3 regions of the Kitasatospora sp. NPDC048194 genome follow, and region 2 is predicted to be linked to each of the others. Evidence: riboswitches for the same ligand, from Rfam matches in the RefSeq annotation. Region 2 holds a riboswitch; each other region holds the start of a gene.
The links. A riboswitch is a leader RNA that binds a small molecule or an ion and turns the genes downstream of it on or off. The one in region 2 is predicted to bind S-adenosylmethionine.
Positions count from the first base shown of each region.

Region 1 (5,843 bases), on a different contig from region 2:
ACCACCTTGGTCGGGTCCTTCGGGTCGATCGCGATGTCGTTGGCGATGTTCTTGTACGGCGCGGCCGGGTCGCCCGCCCTCGAACCGCCCGGCAGGTAGTCCGGGTTGGGTGCGAACTCCAGCGCCCAGGGGCCGGACAGGTCCGTGGTGGAGTGGCTCCACACGCCCCGGCTGGTGGCCGCCCACACCTTGCCGCCGCCGAAGCGCAGCGCGTGGATGATCGTCGACTCCAGCTCCGCGCCGCCCACCCGCATGCCGGGCTGGAACTCGCCGTGCTTCGGGTCGCCGAGCACGTACACGCCGGTGCCGACGTACGAGGTCGCGCCGGTGTTGGACTCACCGGTCGCGTACCAGAGCCGGCCACCGCCGTCGAGGTTCAGCGTGCCGGTGGAGAGGGACGGCAGCTTGTCCGAGATGGACTGCCACTGCCCGCCGCCGGTGCGGGAGCGGAACACGCCCCCGTTGGCGCCGCCCGCGTAGACGTAGCCGTCGTCGTCGGCCGCGATGCCGGTGATCCGGCCGGTCACGAACCCGGAGCCGCCGCTGGAGTTGGAGTTGACGTCGCGGTAGCGCGGGTCGTCGGAGTTGTACGGCTTGTCGGTGACGTGGTCCCAGCTGCCGCCGGTGTGCGGCATGGACTGCAGCTGGGCCCAGGCGGCGCCGTACGCGCCGGGCGCGACCACCCCGGGGGCGGTGCGGGCCTCGGTGTACTGGGCGGTGCCCTCGGCGGAGTTCTCCGCCTCGTCGCCTTCGTCCTCGCCGGGGGCGTCCGCCCTGGCGCTGAAGGCGGGACCGGCGGTGGAGCCCGTGCCGCCCCGGACCCTCTTCGCGTGCTTCGCCCCGATCTCGGCCTGGTGCTGGGCCTGGTGCGGACGAGGCCCGGGTGTCCCGGACGGCGCGGCGAGGGCCTGGGTGGTGGTCAGTCCGAGCGCGGTGAGGGTCACGGCGGGCAGTAGCAGCCGTCGGCGTTGCCTGTTGGGCACGATGGTGGGTCCTCCCCATGCGGCGGGCCGCGCGGTCGCGCGGCTCCGGCGGAAACAGTCGGAAGCCTCGCGGTTCGGCCGGGTGGAGTGAAGGGCCCGCGCATAACGAATGATTAAAACCGAATTCAGTGAAGAGAGTTGGAAAGCCCGGAAGGCCTCGTCCCGCAGATTGAAGCAGCCGGAGCGGTGGGAACGGTCGGCGACGGACGGGCGCGGGGGGAATCCCTCCCCGAATGGGTGCGGGCCGCCGTACCGGCCCGGCCCCCGTCCCGAGCGCCGCTGACCGGCCGGGCTCCGCCGGGGGGGCCGGTTTGGCGGGCCGGCCGGGGAGTCTTGTATGGTTCCTGGCGAATCATCCAGAGGGGTGGAGGGACCGGCCCTACGAAGCCCCGGCAACTCCCCGGTCGACCCGGCGTCCGAAGTACGCGCCGCGCCGCCCGGGATCAGTGCCAACTCCGGCCTGTCGCCAACGTGGCGCGGGAAAGATGAGGAGACACGGTGCTCTCTGTGCTGTCCTTCGCCCGGGCGCTCTCCGCCGCCCCGGCCGTTCCGCGTACCCGTCTCGTGCCCGGCGCAGGCACTCGGCCGATCTCTCCGGCCCGTCCTCGCTGACCACCCCCGCTCCCCGCGGGGAGCCCCCGTGAGCGCGAATCCGCCCCCCGCTCACGGGTACGAGACTGGAGTACCCATCCCATGCAGAACACGAGCGGCGTCGGCGTGCTCGACAAGGTCACCTCGATCCTCGGCACCCTGGAGTCCGGCCCCACCACACTGGCCGGACTCGTCGCCGCGACCGGTATGGCGCGGCCCACCGCGCACCGGCTCGCCGTCGCGCTGGAACACCACCGCCTGGTCAGCAGGGACCTGCAGGGCCGGTTCGTCCTCGGCCCCCGGCTGACGGAACTCTCGGCGGCCGCCGGTGAGGACCGGCTGCTGGCCGCCGCCGGCTCGGTCCTCACGCACCTGCGTGACGTCACGGGCGAGAGCGCGCAGCTCTACCGGCGCCAGGGCGAGGTCCGCATCTGCGTGGCCGCCGCCGAGCGGCTCTCCGGCCTCCGCGACACCGTCCCGGTCGGCGTCACGCTGTCCATGAAGGCGGGATCCGCCGCCCAGGTGCTGCTCGCCTGGGAGGAACCCGAGCGCCTCCACCGCGGCCTCCTGGGCGCCCGCTTCACGGCCACCGCGCTCGCCGGGGTGCGGCGCCGCGGCTGGGCGCAGTCCATCGGCGAGCGCGAGCCCGGGGTCGCCTCCGTCGCCGCGCCCGTCCGCGGCCCGTCCAACCGGGTGGTGGCCGCCGTCTCCGTCTCCGGCCCGATCGAGCGCCTCACCCGGCACCCCGGCCCGCACCTGGCCCAGGCCGCCGTCGAGGCGGCCAACCGCCTCAGCGAAGCCCTCGCCCAGGCCTGAAGGGCCGACCGGGGCCCGGCCGGCCGTTCAGCGGCCGGGCAGGAGCCACCGCCACACGTCGCGTTCGGCGGTGGCCGACCAGACCACGTCGCCGTGGCCGTAGCCCGGCACCACCCGGTAGTCGACCCGGGCGCCGCCCCGGCTGACCAGGCGGGGGCCGAGGTCGTGGTCGCCGCGTCCGAGCTCGGCGTTCAGCCAGACGACATCGGCCCGGATCGCGGACCAGTCGATGCGGTGGACCTCCGCCCGGCCGGCCCAGAGCGCCGCCAGGTCGCGGAGCAGGGCGGTCGCCTGCAGGCCGCTGCCGAGCCGGGAGACCGCCGCCGTCCAGACCGGCAGCGGTGCGTGGTCCAGGACGAAGCGGTCCTCGGTGGGCGTGGCGCCGAAGGCGTACTCACCGGCGCTGTGGCCCCGGTGGTAGATCCAGTTCGCCGCCCCGGGCAGCTCCCGGGTGCGGGTCAGCGCGTAGTGCAGCAGGCCGAGGTTGCTGAACTGCGCCGCCCCGGGCACCGGTCGCGGCACCCCGCTCGGGGCGTCCGGGGCGGCGGCCGCGCGGGCGAACAGGCCCTTCAGCCCGGGGTCGACGGTCCAGGTGCCCGCAGCCAACAGCTGCCGGAACCCGTCGGTCAGCGCCGAGGCTCTCGCGACGAGCTCCGGCTCGGTCTCCGGGTCGTAGGGGCCGGTGGTGTCGAGGACGAGCACCCGGCGCAGCCGCTCGCCGCCGTCCCGTGCGGCGGTCGCCAGCGCGAGCGCGGCCCCGGCCGAGTGGCCGAGCAACTCGTACGGCAGGCCGGTGACGGACTCGACGGCGGCGACGACCCGCCGGAGGTCGGCCCGCTGGGCGTCCAGGCCCCGGTCCGCGCAGTGCGGGCCGATCAGGTCGGGCGTCAACGCGTCCTCGCGCGGCGTGGTGCCGACGACCAGGTACCCGTGGTCGGCGAGGAAGCGCGCAAGGCTCCGGCCCCGTGCGGTGCAGTAGTCGGCGGCGACGTTGAGCCCGCCACCCGGCAGCAGGTGGACCACCCGGTGCGCCCCGCCGCCGTCGCCGAGGACGTCGACGGTGAACCGCCCGCCCTGCCGGTCCGGGACGGCCAGCCGCCGGTGCCCCGGGCCGACGTCCACCACCGCCGAATCGCCGCAGCCGAGTGCCGCCGCCACCGCCCCGATCAGCTCCGCCCCCACCGCTTCTCCTCCCCGCGTGCTGCCGACCGCGCGCGGACCGGGCTCCGCCGCCCGCGGCGCGGGAACAGTCTGACGGACGGCTACGGGCGGCGCCGGTCCGGCCGCACCCGTCAGCCCCAGTACCCCGTGTGCACCGCGGCCGCCTCCTCGTACAGGTGCGGCCCCGAGACCTCCACCGGGCTGCCGCCGGCGGCGAAGACCTGACGGCAGGGCAGGTGGAGCACCGGCTCCTCCGGATCCACCCCCGCGATGACGTTCAGTTCGGTCGCCGCCAGCGCGTACACGACCCGCCGGATGCCGCTCCAGAAGATGGCGCCCGCGCACATCGCGCACGGCTCGGTGCTGGAGTACAGGGTGGCCTTGGCGAGCTGGGCCGGGGCCAGGGTGCGGGAGGCCCGCCGGACCAGGTTGGTCTCCGCGTGGGCGGTCACGTCGTGGTCCGTCAGCACGGTGTTCTCGGCGGTGAGCAGGACGCTCCCGTCGGCGTCCGTCAGCAGCGCGCCGAAGGGGTGGTTGCCGTGCGCGCGGGCGGAGGCCGCGATGTCGAGGGTCGCGAGCAGGTGGGCGCGGGTGTCATCGGCCATGACGTGCTCCTCGGGGATCGGCCGGGCGGAGGCTCGGGAATCGCATCGAACGTACACGACGTCCGCGGTGGGGCCGCCCCGGCGGTCGTGCCGGCCCGCTCAGCCGTACGGGACGACGGCGACCGGGCAGTGGACGTGGTGGACGACCGCGTGTGCCACCGGGCCGAGGTGGTGGTGGCGCAGCGGCGCGTGGTGGGTACGGCGGCCGACGACCAGCAGCCGGGCCGTCGCCGCCGCGTCCACCAGCTCGACGGCGGCCTTGCCCCGCACCAGCTCGTCCGTCACCTCCACCTCGGGGTGGCGGCCGCGCCAGGGCTCCAGGGCCTCGGCGAGCCCGGTCCGCTCGACGGCGGAGACCTCGCGCTCCAGCCCGCCGATGGCGCCGTAGGCCATGTACTCGCTGCCGGCGGGCGGGTTCCAGACGTGGACGACCCGCAGCGGCGCGGAGCGGAGCGCGGCGGCCTCGAAGGCGAAGGCCAGGACCTCCTCCGCCGGGTGCGTCAGGTCGAGGCCGACCGTCACGTCGCCGGCCGGCTCGCTCTCGTGGGCCCGCACCAGCACCACCGGGCAGGCGGCCCGGCGCAGCACCTCCTGGCTCACCGAGCCGGTCAGGTAGCCGCGCAGGGTGCCCAGCCCGCGTGAGCCGAGGACCACCACGGCCGCCGTGCGCGAGGCGGCCTCCAGCGCCTCCACCGGGTCGCCGGAGACCGGCGAGGAGACGATCGGCACCTCCGGTGCCAGGGCGCGCAGGGCTCCCTCGCGCTCGGCCAGCTGCGCCAGGGCGCGGTGGTAGGTCTGGTCGCTGCCGACCACGTCGCGCTTCGGCCAGGGCCACGCGTGGAGGACTTCGAGGCCGAGTCCGCGGCGCTGTGCCTCGCGGGCGGCCCATTCGGTGGCGGCGAGGCTCTCGGGCGAGCCGTCGAAGCCGACGACAACTGGTCCGGTCACGGCGTACTCCTCGGTTCCGCGGCGCGTCGACGGCCGTCCCCGGCCGCCGGGGCCGCCTCGGGTTGCGGCCCCAGTATCGGCGTCTCCCGCGCCCGCCGCCTCCCGGGCCGGGGCGGCTGCCGGTGCCCCGCCGCCGGTGCTCCGCCGCCGGCGTCGGCGTGGAGCGTCGCCGGGCAGGTCGGCGGCCCGGCGGGAGCCGCACCGAGCCGGAGTGGGCGTCGTGGTACCGCGGTACTACGGACGGCCCGATGATCAGCCCGCGGTGCCACGGATCCGGCCCGGGCCGCACCTAGCGTGGAACCGTGGGCGGCCGGGACGGCCCGGCCCCTGGACGTAAGGGCGAGCGATGATCGAGGCGCACCAGCTGACGAAGCGGTACGGGGAGAAGACCGCCGTGGACAGGCTGGACTTCACCGTCCGACCGGGAACGGTGACCGGGTTCCTCGGGCCCAACGGGGCCGGGAAGTCCACCACCATGCGGATGGTCGTCGGCCTGGACGCACCCACCAGCGGGTCGGTGCGGGTCAACGGCCGCCGCTACGCCGAGCACGCCGCGCCGTTGCAGGAGGTCGGCGCGCTGCTGGAGGCCAAGTCGATCCACCCAGGCCGTTCGGCCTTCAACCACCTGATGGCCCAGGCGCACACCCACGGCATCCCGCGCCGCCGGGTGGAGGAGGTCATCGAGATGACCGGCCTGCAGAGCGTCGCCCGCAAGCGGGCCGGGGCGTTCTCGCTCGGC
Region 1 covers NZ_JBIDAK010000036.1:39,121-44,963, reverse strand. Annotated here, with positions in the region: gene ACGF07_RS30480 (glycosyl hydrolase) at 1-986, opposite strand, end outside; SAM riboswitch class I at 1,333-1,475, shown strand; gene ACGF07_RS30475 (IclR family transcriptional regulator) at 1,677-2,390, shown strand; gene ACGF07_RS30470 (hypothetical protein) at 2,418-3,572, opposite strand; gene ACGF07_RS30465 (nucleoside deaminase) at 3,683-4,156, opposite strand; gene ACGF07_RS30460 (universal stress protein) at 4,256-5,104, opposite strand; gene ACGF07_RS30455 (ATP-binding cassette domain-containing protein) at 5,451-5,843, shown strand, end outside.
Region 1: another riboswitch for S-adenosylmethionine. It lies ahead of ACGF07_RS30475 (IclR family transcriptional regulator); the one in region 2 lies ahead of thrC (threonine synthase).

Region 2 (5,843 bases):
GGTCGAGTGCAAGCCCAATCGGCGACCCGCGAGCCGCCGCGGGAGCCGCCGGGAAACGCGAACGGGCCCGTACGACGCACGTCGTACGGGCCCGCCGAGAAGCGAGGGTTCCACCAGCAGTGGGCCGCGCCGAGCTCCTGGAGCGGAAGGGGGTCAGACCGCGCGGACCATGTCCGCCTGCGGGCCCTTCTGTCCCTGGGAGATCTCGAACTCGACCCGCTGGCCCTCCTCGAGGGTGCGGTAGCCGTCCATCTGGATCGCGCTGTAGTGGACGAAGACGTCCGCACCACCGTCGACCGCGATGAAGCCGTAGCCCTTCTCCGCGTTGAACCACTTGACGGTGCCCTGAGCCATTCCGAACTCCCCTAGTGCTGTGCTGGCCCTTCACGCGCCCGCAGGTCGCGGGCCCGGGTCTGGTTGGAGGCCGGCCCGGGGAACCCCCCCTGGGCGCAGCCGTGCACGCCGCAATCCCCGCGCGGAACGCCGAACGGCTTCCGGTGAGCGGGCGATTGCGTCGACCGCGGCTGAATGTATCCGGATCGACGCCCTCTGCAACAGGGCCAGCCGCCGGGAATTCACGGGACCCGTCAAGAGACAAGGCCGAACAAACCGGGAGGAAGTCGGCATTTCACGCCGGACATAGCGGACGAATTACCCAAATCCGTGCAGGAATTCTGACATCTGCCTGACATGTTTCACGGCCGGGGGCACGAGCCGGTCTCAACGTCCGGACGGCCTCGGGCCGAGCGGCGTGCGAGCCGAAAGGGGAGCCTTGTTCCCAGCCGAGCCACACTCTACTCCCACCCGACCCGGAATATTCCCGCCGAAATACCGACGGCCGCCCGCACCGACGGAGAGCCGAATTCCGTGGTGCGGGCGGCCGGGGAAGCGGACGCGGGGCTCAGCAGCCGCCGGCCACCGCCGGAATGATCGAGATGCCGGCGCCGTCCTTGATCTCGGTCTCCAGGCCGTCCGCGAAGCGGACGTCGTCGTCGTTCACGTACACGTTGACGAATCGGCGCAGCTTTCCGGTGTCGTCCAGGATGCGGGCGGAGATGCCCGCGTGGTTCTTCTCCAGGTCCGCGATGACCTCGGCCAGGGTGGCCCCCTCGGCGGTCACCTCGGCCGCGCCGCCGGTGTAGGTGCGCAGGATGGTGGGGATGCGGACGTTGGCGCTCATGGCTCTCCTAGCGGGGTGGGGTCGGGTCAGGCGGACGCGAGACCGGCGGAGCGGAAGGACTCCAGCGTCGGGCGGATCACGGCGGTCATCCCGGCGTCGGAGACGGCGTCCAGCGTCTTCAGGCCGTCGCCGGTGTTGATCGCGACGGTCTCCTTGGCCGGGTCCAGCTGACCGGTCTCGACCAGCTTCTTCAGCACGCCGACGGTCACCCCGCCCGCGGTCTCGGCGAAGATGCCCTCGGTCCTGGCCAGCAGCCGGATCGCCGCCACGACCTCCGCGTCGGTGACGTCCTCGACCGCGCCGCCGGTGCGGCGGGCGATGTCCAGCACGTACGGGCCGTCCGCCGGGTTGCCGATCGCCAGCGACTTGGCGATGGTGTCCGGCTTCACCGGCTTGATCACGTCCCGGCCCGCCTTGAACGCGGCGGACACCGGCGAGCAGCCCTCGGCCTGGGCCCCGAAGATCCGGTACGGCCGGTCCTCCACCAGGCCGAGCCTGATCAGCTCCTGCAGCCCCTTGTCGATCTTCGTCAGCTGCGAACCGGAGGCGATCGGGATGACGATCTGCTCCGGCAGCCGCCAGCCGAGCTGCTCGCAGATCTCGTACGCCAGCGTCTTGGAACCCTCGCCGTAGTACGGGCGCAGGTTGACGTTCACGAAGCCCCAGCCCTCGCCGGCCGGGTCCCCGATCAGCTCGGAGCAGAAGCGGTTCACGTCGTCGTAGGTGCCCTCGATGCCGACCAGCTCGCCGCCGTACACCCCGGCCATCACGACCTTGCCCTGCTCCAGGTCGTGCGGGATGAACACGCAGGAGCGGAACCCGGCCCGGGCCGCCGCCGCGCCCACCGCGCCGGCCAGGTTGCCGGTCGAGGAGCAGGACAGCGTGGTGTAGCCGAACGCCCGCGCCGCCTCGATGGCGCAGGCCACCACCCGGTCCTTGAACGAGTGGGTGGGGTTCCCGGAGTCGTCCTTGACGTGCAGCGGCGCGGTGAACCCGAGCTCCCGCCCCAGGTTGTCCGCCTTCACCAGCGGGGTCCACCCCGGGTTCAGGTTCGGCTTGGAGGCCACGTCGGCCGGCACCGGCAGCAGCGGCGCGTACCGCCAGATCGACGCCGGACCGGCCTCGATCCGCTTGCGCAGCTCCTCGGCGCGCTCGTCGCCGAACTCGTAGGCGATCTCCAGCGGCCCGAAGCACTCCGCGCAGGCGAAGCTCGGACCGAGCGGGGACCGGGCGCCGCACTCCCGACAGGACAGGGCGGCGGCGGGGCCGAGGTCGACGGTGGGGGATCCCGCCGGCCGGGCGCCGGGGGAGGGTGCGACGGTGTCGATAGCCATGATGGCGGAGGCCTCTCTCCTCATCTTCCCCGTGACGCGGTCGCGCCACAGGCCGGAATTGGCACCTGTCCCGCCGGGGCCTGTGAACGACAGCCGAGCGAGAAGGTTGCCGGGACGTCAACGGGCCGTTCCCTCAGTCCCTCTGGATGAGCTTGTGAAGTTGTGGTTCAGCGGCGACCCCGGCGTGCGGAGGTCCGGCAGCTGTACGAAGACTGTATCCGAAGGCGTCGATCCCGAACGGGACCGTCCGCCACGCGAGATGGCCCGTCCAAACCGCCCCCTCGAGGAGACCGACCGTGCCCGCCGAACCGACCCCCGCACTCCTCCCGCAGGCGGCGTCCTGGCTGCGCCGCCGCTCGTGGAGCGCGGCCGACCGGCCGGTGCACACCCTGCTGGAGGCCAAGCGGCGCACCGGGCAGACCGTCAGCGTGGTCCTGCCCGCCCTCGACGAGGAGGCCACCGTCGGCGACATCGTCCGCACCGTCCGCCGCGAACTGATGGACCGCCTCCCCCTGGTCGACGAACTGGTCGTCCTCGACTCCGGCTCCACCGACGCCACCGCCGCCACCGCCGCCGCGGCCGGCGCCCGGGTGGAACACCGGGACGCCATCCTGCCCCGGCTGCCCGCCGTCCCCGGCAAGGGCGAGGTGCTCTGGCGCTCGCTGCTGGTCACCCACGGCGACATCGTCTGCTTCGTCGACGCCGACCTGCGCGAGTTCGACCCGGCCCTGGTCTACGGCACCGTCGGGCCCCTGCTGACCGACGGGAACATCCAGCTGGTCAAGGCGATGTACGACCGCCCCTTCGAGGTCACCGGCGCGGCCGCGGGCGACCCCGACGCGGTCGTCCCGACCGGCGGCGGGCGGGTCACCGAACTCGTCGCCCGCCCCCTGCTCAACCTCCACTGGCCGGAACTCGCCGGTTTCGTCCAGCCGCTCGGCGGCGAGTACGCGGCCCGCCGGTCGCTGCTGGAACGGCTCCCCTTCCCCACCGGCTACGGCGTCGAACTCGGCCTCCTCGTCGACGCCCTGGAACTGGCCGGGCTGGACGCCCTGGCCCAGGTCGACGTCGGCGTCCGCCACCACCGCCACCAGGACGGCCAGGCCCTCGGCCGGATGGCCGCCACCATCTACCGCACCGCCCTGGAACGCCTCGACCGCACCCACCGCCTCAAGGCCTCGGCCGACCTGGTCCACCCCCACCTCACCCAGTTCACCCGCGACCCGGAGACCCGCGCCTTCATCGCGCACACCCACCCCGTCACCGCCCTCGAGCGCCCCCCGATGCACACCATCACCGAATACGCCACCCGCCACTGAGGGGTTTGCCACCCCGGACCCCCGGCAACATCCCAACCATGGGCGATCTCACGACCGAACGTTCGAGTGCCACCGGCACCGCTCCCGTCCTGGTGGCATCCAACCGGGGGCCGGTGTCGTTCAGTACCGCCGACGACGGCACCCTGACGCTGCGCCGGGGCGGCGGGGGCCTGGTCTCCGGCCTGTCCGCGATCGACGACCCCGACGCCGTCTGGGTCTGCGCGGCCCTCAACGACGCCGACCGCCGAGCCGCGGCCGGCGCCCCCGACGGCCGTCTCGACCGCGCCGGCCACGACGTCGGCGGCCAGGCCGTACGGATGCTGGACATAGACCCGCAGACCTTCGCCCACGCCTACAACGGCATCGCCAACTCCACGCTCTGGTTCGTCCACCACCTGCTGTACGCGACCCCGACCGCGCCCTCCTTCGACACCGACTTCCGCACCGAGTGGGCCGCCTACCAGGCCTACAACACCGCCTTCGCCGAGGCCCTGGCCGCCGAGGCCGCCCCGGGCGCCGCGGTCCTCGTCCAGGACTACCACCTCTCGCTCGTCCCGGGCCTGCTCCGCGAGCTCCGCCCCGACCTGCGGATCGGCCACTTCTCCCACACCCCGTGGGCCCCGCCGGAGTACTACCGGCTGCTGCCCGACGACGTCGCCCGCGCCGTCCTCACCGGCATCCTCGGCGCCGACCGGGCCGGCTTCCTCACCGAGCGCTGGGCGCGCGCCTTCGCCGCCTGCTGCGAGGACCTCCTCGGCGCCACCGTCGACCCCGGGGCGCTCACCGTCACCCTCCCCCAGCCTTCGGCCGGGGGGACCCCCAGCGGCCGCACCACCCGCCTGGGCGTGCACGCCCTCGGCGCCGACGCCGACTTCCTCCGCGAGCGCTCCCACCGCCCCGACGTGGACGAGCGCCTCGCCGCCCTGCGCGCCGCCGTCGGCGACCGCCGCACCATCGTCCGGGTCGACCGCACCGAACTCAGCAAGAACATCGTCCGCGGCCTCCAGGCCTACCGGCACCTGCTGCGCACCCGCCCCGAGTGGCACGACCGGGTGGTGCACATCGCCTTCGCGTACCCCTCCCGCACCGACCTCGCCGAGTACCGCAGCTACACGGCCGCCGTCCAGGAACTCGCCGAGGCCATCAACGCCGAGTTCGCCACCCCCACCTGGCAGCCGCTGATGCTGCACGTCGACGACGACTTCCCGCGCTCCCTCGCCGCCTACCGGCTGGCCGACGTCGCGCTGGTCAACCCCATCCGCGACGGCATGAACCTGGTCGCCAAGGAGGTCCCGGTCGTCTCCGACAACGGCTGCGCCCTGGTGCTGTCCCGCGAGGCCGGCGCCCACGCCGAACTCCGGGAGGACGCCCTCGTCGTCAACCCGTACGACGTGGTCGCCACCGCGGAGGCCCTGCACGCCGGCCTCACCATGAGCCCGGACGAGCGCGCCGACCGCACCAAGCGCCTCGCCGCGGCGGCCACCGCGCTCCCCCCGCAGCAGTGGTTCCTGGACCAGCTCAACGCCCTCTGAGCGACTCCCCCAGAGCCGCCAGCAGCTCCACCACACCCTCGGGGCCGTCGACCACCACGTCCGCCCGGTCGGCGAGCTCGCGCACCGGAGCGTCCCCCACCGCTCCGGCGCACACCAGCAGCCCCGCCGTCCCCTGCCCGCGCAGCTTCTCGACCGCCGAGAAGGCCGCCACGTCCCCCAGGTCGTCGCCCGCGTACAGCACCGCCCGCGCCCCGCGTTCCTGGAGGAACGCGGTCAGCGCGGCACCCTTGTCGACCCCCGGCGGCCGCAGCTCCAACACCAGCCGCCCGGGCTCCACCACCAGCCCGTACTCGGCGGCCAACTCCCCGACCGGCGCGCGCAGCAGCTCCAGCGCCTCCTCCGGCGCCGCCGTGCGCCGGGTGTGCACGGCCACCGAGCGCCCCTTGTCCTCCACCCAGGTCCCCTCGGGCGCCCCCACCCGCTCCAAGGTCCCGGGCAGCGCCGCCCGCACCCCCGC
Region 2 covers NZ_JBIDAK010000026.1:70,334-76,176, reverse strand. Annotated here, with positions in the region: gene ACGF07_RS26760 (cold-shock protein) at 154-354, opposite strand; gene ACGF07_RS26755 (ubiquitin-like small modifier protein 1) at 902-1,180, opposite strand; gene thrC (threonine synthase) at 1,207-2,514, opposite strand; SAM riboswitch class I at 2,532-2,667, opposite strand; gene ACGF07_RS26745 (glucosyl-3-phosphoglycerate synthase) at 2,811-3,833, shown strand; gene ACGF07_RS26740 (trehalose-6-phosphate synthase) at 3,872-5,365, shown strand; gene otsB (trehalose-phosphatase) at 5,352-5,843, opposite strand, start outside.

Region 3 (5,843 bases), on a different contig from region 2:
AGCACGGTGTCCAGCAGCAGCCGCAGCCGCATGTCCTCGACGCTGCGCCCCTCGCGGGCCGAACGGCGGCCCTGCTCGGCGGCGTTCTCCAGCTCGGACACCCGGTGCCGCAGCCGCCGCGCCTCGCTCTCGGCCGCGCTGCGCTCGGCCGCGGCCTGCGCCTTCGCGGCCTCCAGCTCCCCGGTCACCCGCCGGGTCTCGGCCTGCGCCCGGCGGGTGTCGCTCTCCAGCGAGCGCACCTTCTTGCGCAGCGACTCGACCTCCCGCCGGACGCCCTCGAACTCCGCGCGCTGGCGGTCCAGGTCGGCCCGCGCGGCCGCCCGCACCTCGGCCAGTTCCGCCTGGAGCTTCTCCACCAGCCGGCCGGCCTCCGCCGCCGCGTCCTCGGCCCCGGCCCGCTCGACCTCCTCGCCGGCCTCGGCGACCAGCCGGCTCCAACCGGCCGACCTCACCAGGTAGGCGGCGGCGGCGACGTCCATCGGATCGGCGGCGCCGGGAACGGTGCCCGACTCCAGCGCCTTCACCAGGTCCGGCTGGCCCAGCCGCAGCCGCTCCGCTATCCGCAGCCGGAAGGCCGGCTCCGACTCCAGCGCCGCCGCCAGCGCGGTGGCCGCGTACTTGGCCCGCCGGGCGGGGGTGAACTTGACGTACTGACGCAGGCTCTGCGGCAGCTCCGCGGGCGGCAGCCCGCCGAGCGCGTCCGAGGCCAGGCCGACCACACGCCGGCGCACTCCCTCGGGCAGCGGCCGGTCCAGCTTCTCGACGGACCGCTCCGCGGCGGCACCGGACCCGGCACCGGACCCGCTGGTCTCGGCTGCGGACCCACCGGACCGGTCGGCGGACTCGCTGGTGTCAGCCGAAGCCTGCTCCGGCGAACCGGCATCCGGCAGAGGTGCCTCGGGCGGGACCGCCCCGGCGCCCCGCCCCGGTGCCGGCGCAGCGGGCTGAAGTCCCTGCGCGTCCGCGGGCTCCCTCGCTGCGTCCACCACGTCCTCGGCTCCGATCCTGGTCCAGCGGGGGCGGCCGCGGCCGCCCCGGTCGTCACGCTCCGTGCGTCTTGTTCTGTATTGTCCCGTGCGGCGGACGGGCGCGTCGCGCTCCGTCCGCCGCACCGGCGGGAATCAGCCCTGCTCGGCAACGCCCTCCGCGGCCCCGGCGCCCGGACGCGCCACCAGTTCGACCTGGTCCACCGCGTTGCACCAGCGGCAGCGCACCGACTCGACGGTCTCGCTGAGCACCTCGGTCTCCTCGACCTCGGAGTCGCCGGCCAGGTCGAAGTGCAGGAACTCCGTCACCCGCGCGGTGCGGGTCACGTCGAAGCGGGTGAGGTTGCCGCACAGGGTGCAGCGCCAGCGCGTCTCGGCGGTCAGGGCGGGGACGGTCATCGGGGGATCCTCTCGGCTGGTCCCTGGGTGGGCTAGGCGCTCCCCCCGGGGCCCGGCGTCGGCGGCGGGAGGCGGGAATGCCCGCTCCCAGCCTATTGCCTGGGGCAACCGCCAGGACCACCGGTTCTCGAACACGGGGGCTAGCCCACCTGCCGTAAACCGCCGTGTCACCGGCGCCGTCCCCAGGGATGCTTGGCCCCATGGCGCTCGCGGCCACCGACCACACCGACGCGCGGGACGGCCGCCCGACGGTGCCCGCCCCGGCGGTCACCTATGCCCTGATCGCCGTCAACACCCTGGTCTTCCTGCTCGGCCCGGCCGCCGGGCTCAACCCGCTGTACGGCCGGGACCAGGCCCGGGTCTGCGCCGAGCAGCGGTACGAGCAGCGCTGGGGCGCCGTCCCCGCCGAACTGCTCACCGGGCACCCGCTGACCGCCGAGCAGCTCGCCGAGGCCCCCGACCCCGTCCCCGGCTGCCCGGCCTCCCCCACCCCGGGCAAGCACCCCGCGGTGTCCGCCCTCACCGGCCTCTTCCTGCACGCCGGCTGGCTGCACCTGCTGGGCAACCTGCTCTTCCTCTACGTCTTCGGCCCCACCGTCGAGCGCCGGCTCGGCCGCGCCAGGTTCCTCCTCTTCTACCTGGCGGCGGGCAGCCTGGCCTCGTACGGCTTCGCGCTCGCCGAGGCGCACTCGGCGGACTCCACCCGGGTCCTGATCGGCGCCTCGGGCGCGATCTCCGCCGTGCTCGGTGCCTACCTGCGCCTCCACCCCCGCGCTCGGGTGACCACCCTGGTTCCGCTGCTCCTCTTCCTTCCGCTGCGCTTCCCGGCCTGGCTGGTGCTCGGCCTCTGGTTCGCCCTCCAGTGGTGGTCGGTGCACTCGGCCGGGCCCGGGGTGGCCTATCTGGTGCACGTGATCGGGTTCTCCGCCGGATTCCTCTACGCCTGCACGGTCGTCCGCCACCCCCCGAGACGCCCCGGCCGGGGCCCGATACGCTGGCCGCACCCCACGAAGGAGCCGGAACAGTGATCACCGCCATCGTCCTGATCAAGACCAGCGTCGACCGCATCCCGGAGATCGCCGAGGCCATCGCGGCCATCGAGGGCGTCAGCGAGGTCTACTCGGTGACGGGCGGCTACGACCTGGTGGCGATGGTCCGGGTGCGCCGCCACGACGACCTGGCCGAGGTCATCCCGGGCCGGCTCAACAAGGTCCCGGGCGTGGCCCACACCGAGACCCAGATCGCCTTCCGCACCTACTCCCAGCACGACCTGGAAGCGGCCTTCGCCCTCGGCCTGGACGAGTAGCGCCCCGCTCAGCCCTCGCGGCGGCTGCGGTCGACCTCCACGGTGGGGACGCAACGGCCGCCCTCGTTGCGGTAGTTCCAGGCGGCGCCGTCCGTGACCAGCTCGCGGACCGCGGTCAGGAAGCGCTCGACGTGCTCGTCCGGCGTCCCGGCGCCGAAGCTCACCCGGATCGCGTTCAGGCTGCGCTCACCGGGCAGCGAGGGCTCGGGCGCCCCGCACTCGGAGGGCGCCACCTCCTCGTCCCCGAGCAGGGTCCGCACCAGCGGGTGGGCGCAGAACAGCCCGTCGCGCACCCCGATGCCGTACTCGGCGGACAGCGCGGCCGAGAAGTGCGAGCTGTTCCAGCCCTGGACGACGAAGGACAGCACGCCCACCCGGGCCGAGTCCGGACCGAACAGGCTGAGCACCTTGACCTGCGGGATCTCCGCCAGCCCCGCCGTCAGCCGCTCGACCAGCAGCCGCTCCCGGGCCTCCAGCGCGTCGAAGCCGGCCTCGGTCAGCGCCCGGCAGGCCGAGGCGATCGCGTAGGCGCCGATGACGTTCGGCGAGCCGGCCTCGTGCCGGGCCGGGCCGGTGTGCCACTGGACGACCACCGAGCCGTCGGCCTCGCGCGCCACCGTCCGGGTCGCCCCGCCGCCGGCCAGGTACGGCTCGGCCGCGTCCAGCCAGTCCGAGCGGCCGGCCAGCACACCGGCGCCGAACGGCGCGTACAGCTTGTGGCCGGAGAAGGCGATCCAGTCGACACCCAGCTCACGGACCGAGACCCGGTGGTGGGGAGCCAGCTGGGCGGCGTCCAGCACCACCCGGGCACCGTGCCGGTGCGCCGTCGCGGTCAGCTCGGCGACCGGCCACAGCTCGCCGGTCACGTTGGAGGCGCCGGTGACGCACAGCAGCTTCGGCCCCTCCGGCGCGGCGGCCAGCGCGGCGTCGAGCGCGACCACCGCCTCGGCCCGGGAGCGCGGCGCCCGCAGGTAGTCGACCTCCAGCCCGGCGTGCGCCCAGGGCAGCAGCGAGGCGTGGTGCTCGGTCTCGAAGGCGAACACCCGGGTGCCGGCCGGAACGGCGGAGGCCAGCAGGTTCAGCGAGTCGGTGGTGGCCCGGGTGAAGACCACCTGGTCGCCGTCGCGCAGGTCCAGGAAGTCGGCGACGGTCCGGCGGCTCTGCTCGAAGAGGTCCGTGGAGAGCTGCGACAGGTACCCGGCGCCGCGGTGGACGCTGCCGTAGTACGGCGCGTAGGCGGCGACGTCGTCCCAGACCCGCTGGAGCGCGGGTGCGGAGGCCGCGTAGTCGAGCGCCGCGTAGCCGACCTTCTCCCCGCTGGCCAGCGGGACCTGGACGTCGTGGCCGAGGACGGCGAGCGGGGCGCAGATTTCGGTGGAGAGGGACATGGGGACGCACTCCTTCGGGGTTGGGGACCCCGGGAGTGCCAGTCGTCGGGCGTCCGCGCTTGTCGCACGGACGGTTCGCCGGCGACCCGGTCCTCACCCAGGGCACCCCGCCACGGACGGAGGGTTGCCGGACAGCAAGCTGGGGCTTGGCGCTGTCGCTCATGACCTGGCCAAGACTGTAGGTCGGGCCCGTCGGGTGGTCAAACGGGCATCCAGCATCCGGACAGCGGTGTCGCCCGCCGCCTCCGGAGCGTCCGTGCCGGGCGGCCCGGGGAACACCGGTAGGCCCGTACCGGCGAACCGGCACGGGCCCAGGAGGCGCCTCAGCTATGGCTGGTGGCGTCCGCCCAGCGCCGCAGCAGGTCCTGCGCGGCGCCGGAGTCGATCGCCTCCGCCGCCCGCGCCATGCCCGCCGCGAGCTGCTCCGCCAGCGGCGCGTCGCCCAGGTCGAGCGCCACCAGCGCCGCCGCGGTGTTCAGCAGCACGGCGTCCCGCACCGGCCCGCGCTCCCCGGCCAGCAGCCTGCGGGCCACCTCGGCGTTGTGGGCGGCGTCGGCGCCGCGCAGCGCCTCGATGCCGACCAGCTCGATGCCGACGTCCCGCGGGTCGAAGGTGGTCTCGGTGACCACCCCGTCGCGCACCAGCCACACCCGCGAGGTGGTGGTGATGGTCAGTTCGTCCAGTCCGTCGTCGCCGCGGAACACCAGAGCCGTCGCCCCGCGCCGGGCGAGCACCCCGGCGATCAGCCCGGACAGCCGGGTGTCGAAGCAGCCGATCGCGTGCGCGGTGACCTTGGCCGGGTTGGTCAGCGGCCCCAGGATGTTGAAGGCCGTCGGCACGCCGAGGTCGCGCCGGGCGGTGGCGGCGTGCCGCATCGAGGGGTGGAACTTCGCCGCGAAGCAGAAGGTGAGCCCGACCTCCTCGGCCACCTCCGCGACCCGCCGGGCGGACAGGTCCAGCGCGACGCCGAGCTTCTCCAGCACGTCGGAGGAGCCGCTGGCGGAGGAGGCCGACCGGTTGCCGTGCTTGACCACCTTGGCCCCGGCGGCCGCCGCGACGATCGCCGACATGGTGGAGATGTTGACGGTCTTCGCACGGTCGCCGCCGGTGCCGACGATGTCCACCGCGGGCCCGGGGATGTCCAGGGGCTCGGCGTGCTGGTACATCGCGTCGACCAGCCCGGCGATCTCGTCGACCGACTCGCCCTTGGCCCGCAGCGCCACCATGAACCCCGCCACCTGGACGGGGGACGCCTCGCCGCTCATGATCCGGTCCATCGCCCACGCGGTGGACGAGCGGTCGAGGTCCTCCCCGTTCAACAGCGCCGCCAGGAGGTCCGGCCAGGTGCGAACCACCTGCGCGGGGTCGCTACCGCCGTTCGCAGGGTTCACGTTCACCATGGCTGACTCCAGCTGTTGTCGGTTCCCCCGCACCGGGGGACGTCCGTACGGATGGAGCCAGCCTATCGACCGGCGGGGTGCCCACGGCGGTGTCTTCTCTACTACTGAGACGGCACCGCTCAGCGGGCGGCCGGTGCCCGCTTGGCCAGTCGCGCCCGCAGCAGGGTGGCGACCGCCGCGGCCAGGGCGACCGGGTCCACCGGGCGGGAGATCGCGGCGTCGGCCCGGCTCCAGGCGGCGAGCCAGGAGTCCTGCGGCCGGCCGATCAGCACCAGGACCGGCGGGCACCCGTAGATCTCGTCCTTGAGCTGGCGCCCGAGGCCGAGCCCGCCGGCCGGCACCGCCTCGCCGTCCAGGATGCAGA
Region 3 covers NZ_JBIDAK010000005.1:78,067-83,909, reverse strand. Annotated here, with positions in the region: gene ACGF07_RS08970 (NYN domain-containing protein) at 1-755, opposite strand, end outside; gene ACGF07_RS08965 (hypothetical protein) at 1,122-1,385, opposite strand; gene ACGF07_RS08960 (rhomboid family intramembrane serine protease) at 1,586-2,413, shown strand; gene ACGF07_RS08955 (Lrp/AsnC ligand binding domain-containing protein) at 2,410-2,691, shown strand; gene ACGF07_RS08950 (aminotransferase class V-fold PLP-dependent enzyme) at 2,700-4,079, opposite strand; SAM riboswitch class IV at 4,130-4,246, opposite strand; gene trpD (anthranilate phosphoribosyltransferase) at 4,403-5,479, opposite strand; gene ACGF07_RS08940 (hypothetical protein) at 5,599-5,843, opposite strand, start outside.
Region 3: another riboswitch for S-adenosylmethionine. It lies ahead of ACGF07_RS08950 (aminotransferase class V-fold PLP-dependent enzyme); the one in region 2 lies ahead of thrC (threonine synthase).